2 regions of the Kocuria sp. UBA1838 genome follow, and region 1 is predicted to be linked to the other one. Evidence: riboswitches for the same ligand, from Rfam matches in the RefSeq annotation. Region 1 holds a riboswitch; the other holds the start of a gene.
What was found. Region 1 has a riboswitch for cyclic di-AMP ahead of B3I25_RS08440 (C40 family peptidase). Riboswitches for the same ligand answer to the same signal wherever they lie in the genome.
Positions count from the first base shown of each region.

Region 2: linked by a shared signal. The riboswitch ahead of B3I25_RS03455 (C40 family peptidase) and the one ahead of B3I25_RS08440 (C40 family peptidase) in region 1 are both predicted to bind cyclic di-AMP.

Region 1 is NZ_DDIY01000016.1:65,074-67,461, forward strand. It holds gene B3I25_RS08435 (four-helix bundle copper-binding protein) at 153-563, opposite strand; cyclic di-AMP (ydaO/yuaA leader) riboswitch at 1,161-1,352, shown strand; gene B3I25_RS08440 (C40 family peptidase) at 1,359-2,012, shown strand; gene B3I25_RS08445 (NlpC/P60 family protein) at 2,287-2,388, shown strand, end outside.
Region 2 is NZ_DDIY01000006.1:46,345-48,732, forward strand. It holds gene B3I25_RS03450 (metal-dependent transcriptional regulator) at 1-622, shown strand, start outside; cyclic di-AMP (ydaO/yuaA leader) riboswitch at 1,023-1,181, shown strand; gene B3I25_RS03455 (C40 family peptidase) at 1,185-1,796, shown strand; gene B3I25_RS03460 (NlpC/P60 family protein) at 2,029-2,388, shown strand, end outside.

The DNA.
Region 1 (2,388 bases):
ACCCCCGGTAGGGGGCCATCACCCAGGCGGCGGGTGCGTCATGGCGGTGGCCCCCTCCGCAGAGGAGATCCGGCCCGTGACGCCGATCCCGGTGGCCACGGGTGTCCTCACCGCCCCCGCCGCCCGGGTGATGGGTCTGTGGGAGGCGAGACTCAGCCCAGGGAGGCGACCAGTTCGGCGCAGGCGGCCTCGCACCGCCGGCAGGCCTCGGCACAGATCCGGCAGTGCTCGTGCATGGACGCGTGCTGCTCGCACTCATCGGCGCACGCCTTGCAGGCCATCTGGCAGGCCTTGATCGCATCCAAGGTGATGTTCGCGTCGTAGCCGGTGTGCCGCGAGAGCACTCGCCCGGTGGCCTCGCACAGGTCCGCGCAGTCGAGGTTGGTGCGGATGCACTTGGTCAGCTCGGCGACCATGTCCTCGGACAGGCAGGCATCCGCGCAGGCGGTGCAGGTCTGGGCGCACTCGAAACACGCCTCGATACAGGCGGCCAGCTTCTCCTTGTCCACCCCACCGAGGTCCTTCGGGTAGGTCTCCAGCATCGCGCTCACGTGATGGGTCATGGCTTGCTCCTTCGTCGGTTCAACAGGAGACGAACCGGCCGGAGCCAGCCCGCCATACCATCGACAGTAAACTGCCTTTTCCGTGTGGCGCGCCCCAAATTCTTGAAGATTTGATGAAGATCCAGGCCACAGTGGCGCACAGCGCTACTCCCTCGGGCGGCCTTCTCCGCCGGGGATCCGGGCAATTATGGAGTTTTCATGAAGAAATCGCGCTGCGCGGCCCAGAACGGCATCCCCGAAACTTCTCAATCTGAAGGAAAGCTCAAGGAATCCTCAAAGTCTTCTCCGTGCCACCCCTCGTGATACTGAAGGCCGCCCACGACCCCAAACCCCCTCGCCCTGGGGGGTGGTGTCCATGCAGGGCCGTGCACTGACGCCATTTCCCCTAGTCAAACGGCATTGGATGCGACGCCAGTCGTGATGCGGAGCCACAGGAGCGACGAACCCACGGCTTCTGGGCCGGGCCTTTTCAGAGTCGGCAGCCCAAGCTTTCAGACCCGGCCGAAGAAAGAATCCGGGCCGTGATCTAAACGTGACACTTTCGTTATGAGTGGGCTACTGTCCACTGCGTGCCGCTGATTGATCCGGTCGGCGCCCTCGTGCACATCGCCGAATTCTGCCGGTGCTCGGGGTTCCTGAAGAGAAATCGCTTGGCAGAAGCGGGGGAACCATTTTCGGTCCTGGGGTCCGGGACCTAGGGGTTAAGTCACCCGGAACGCATGCGTCCGGGGCGGCCGGGTGTCTCCCACCCGCATCCGACAGCTCACCTCGTAGGCAAAGGGAGGAACACACCCCATGACCATTTTTAAGCGCCGTACTGCCCGCCACCGCGCCGAGACCACCTCGCCCCTGGTGCGTACCACCACGGTCGCGGCTGCCGCAGGTGCGGCAGTGATCGGCTCCATCGCCCCGGCTCAGGCCTACGCCGAGGTCCCGACGGACACCGCCACTGCCTACTCGGCCCCCGCGTCCGCTCTGGCGGCCTACTCTTCGACAGCCCCCCGGGCCGTCGTTGCCCCCCAGGCCGTCTCCCCCCAGGCCTCGGCGGCTCCTGAGCAGAGCGCTTCGACCGCGACGGTGTCCACCCAGTCGACGGAGATCACCGAGATCACCGGCGCGTCCGGGATTGTGGGCACCGCGATGCAGGGCGCCGGCACCGGCTACGTCTGGGGCGGGACCGCCTTCGGCGCCTGGGACTGCTCCGGATTCACGAAGTGGGCCTACGCCCAGAACGGCATCGAGATCCCCCGCACCAGCTTCCAGCAGATCGCCGCGGCCACCCCCACGACCAACCCGCAGCCCGGAGACCTCGTCTCCCAGAACGGCGGGGCCCACATCGGCATCTACATCGGCGGGGGCAAAATGATCTCCGCCCTGAACCCCGCCCAGGGCACCTTCGTCCACTCCGTCAACGCCATGCCGGTGGACGGGTACTACACCTACCGCTGACCCGGTGCGCCCTCCGCAACGGCCTGAGTCGCTGCGGAGGGCCCCGGTTGTTGCAGCTGCTGATCCAGGGAATTCCTGCCTCGCGAGTGAGTTTTTCCTCCCCTGCAGACACCACACCGTTCCTCCACTTCTCCGCCGTGCGCGGTGCTCCTGATCCGGGGCCCGCTCTGCCGGACCCCGCGACATCTTGCGCCCCCGAGCGGGGTGCTCCGTGCTGTCACCGCACCGTTCCGGCAGATCCGCCCGGCCCGCCAGAAAGCCTGCACAACTCCTCATGACTCGTGACCTGACCTTCCCCAACGGCATCACCTCCCTCCTCACCGGCAAGGCCCGCACCGTGGCCGCCGTCGCCGCCTTCTCCGGGCTGGCCCTGGCC
Region 2 (2,388 bases), on a different contig from region 1:
CATCGTGGAACGCCTGCACCACTCCGGCCCCACCGTGTCTCAGACCGTCTCCCGCATGGAGCGCGACGGCCTGCTCTCGGTCGCGCCGGACCGCTCCCTGCAACTCACCGAGGCCGGGCGCACCACCGCTGTGTCCGTGATGCGCAAGCACCGGCTCGCCGAACGACTCCTCGCGGACGTGGTGGGCCTGGACATGGCGCACGTCCACGAGGAGGCCTGCCGCTGGGAACACGTGATGAGTGAGCGCGTGGAACAGCGGCTCGTGAACCTCCTGGGGGATCCCGAGAACTCCCCGTACGGCACGCCCATCCCGGGGCGGGGCGAGCACCACGGCACCGGTGCCGCGGCCGAGGTCTTCGACGGCCTCACCCTGCTCGAGGTCGCCGGAGCCCAGGACTCCACGGAGTACGTGGTCCGGCTGCTGCCGGAAGTGGTGCAGGCGGATCAGGAACTCATCGAGATGCTCAGCTCCGCGGGCATCCTCACGGGCTCCAGGGTCACGGCCGAGATCAACCCCGGGGACGAGAACCGGGTCGTGGTGACCCGGGTCGATTCGGGAGTGTCCCTGGACCTGGACTCCGCCACCGCGCGCGCCATTCGGGTGGCCGCCGCCGAGGCTTGATCGCCGCTGCGTCTCTCCGCGGTTGCTTCCGATGACGTCGGAACGCGACGCGCCGTGATCTTCGAGAAGTTGACCGTGATCTTCCGACTGTGTGGACAATCACGGGTGATCGGTGCGGTTTCGACCTTCGCTCACTGGGTGAGCCCTGTATCACCGCAGGTCAGGAGCCTTTTCCGTGGTGTGGGCTTTCGAGCGGGCGGGCGTGCTGAGGCGGCCGATTGATATCGACGGTCGTGGTAATCCACGGTGATTCATAGCGACCGATGCCCGATGCGTGACCGGCTGTAATCAAAACGTGACATTTTCGTTATCCATCCTGTACAGTCATGCCCGTGCCGATCACTGGTCGGATCGCCACTCCCGAGCGTTCGCCGAGTTCTGCCATGCGCTCCGGGACCCGTACACAGAACATCCGCATGGCAGAAGCGGGGGAACCACTTCCGGGCTCGTTGCCATCCGACGGGTCCTTGGGGTCAAGCCAGCACGGCACCTAGGTGCGTGCGGCCGGATGTCTCCCATCCGAACCCGACAGCTCACCTCGTAGGCGCAGGGAGGAACACACATGTCTTTCATGAAGCAGAACTCTGCCCGGCACCGCGCCGAGACGAAGTCGCACCTCGTGCGTAACACCACTATCGGTACGGTCGTCGCTGGTGCCGCCGTGGTCGGCCTCACGGCCCCCGCGCAGGCCTCGAGCGGTCTCATCGATCTGGGCTCCACGGCTTCCTACGGCTACCAGGCGTCCACCTCCTCGGTGCAGGCCTACAACGCGTCGTACACCATGCAGACCACCAACACCGTGGGCTCCGCCGCCAGCGTGAGCACCCAGTCGAACCACTCCACGGGTGGTCTGGTGGGCACCGCCTACCAGGGCATCGGCGGCGCGTACGTCTGGGGCGGCGTTGGCTTCAAGGCCTGGGACTGCTCCGGCTTCACCCAGTGGGTCTACGCCCAGAACGGCATCAACCTGCCCCGCACCACCTGGGCCCAGTTCGCCGCTGGCACCCCCACCTCCAACCCGCAGCCCGGCGATCTGGTCTCCCAGAACGGCGGCTCCCACGTGGGGATCTACATCGGCAACGGCCAGATGATCTCCGCTCTCAATCCCTCGCAGGGCACTCAGGTTCACTCCGTGAATGCCATGCAGCTGGATGGTTACTACACCTTCCGGTGACCCGGTGACACCGCGCCCGAGCATGATGCGCGGTCCACACCGAGCCACATTGCGGCCGGGTGTGCTGGCCGGGTCCCCGGACCTCGGTCGGCACACCGCGCCGGAACCACCTGAAAATCGAAAGTAATCTCCCGCCCAAATCCGTGCACCGCTGCTGCGTCCTGACGTATGTGCCGGTCACCGCACACCTCCGTGCCCTGGGTGGACACGAATGTGTTAGGAAACCACACGAATGTCGAACGAAACCGCTCCTCACGCCGCCAAGGGCATCTTCGCGGGTAAGGCCCGCACCGTCGCCGCCGTCGCGGCCTTCTCAGGTCTGGCCCTCGCGACCACCGTGTCCGTGCAGGCCACGCAGAATGCCTCCGAGCAGGCCCCCGCCGCCGCTGTGTCTGAGGCTCCCGCCTCCGAGAACACTGTCTCCGCGGAGCCCGCCGCCAAGGCCGACAAGGCCCAGGAGAACGCTGCCAAGGAGCAGAAGGCCGCGAAGACCGAGAAGGCGCAGCCCGCCGCTCAGGCTCCCGCTCAGCCCTCCGTGGTCCAGGCCGCTCCCGTGGCCGACGTGACCCCGCTGCAGGCTCCCGCCGTTCCG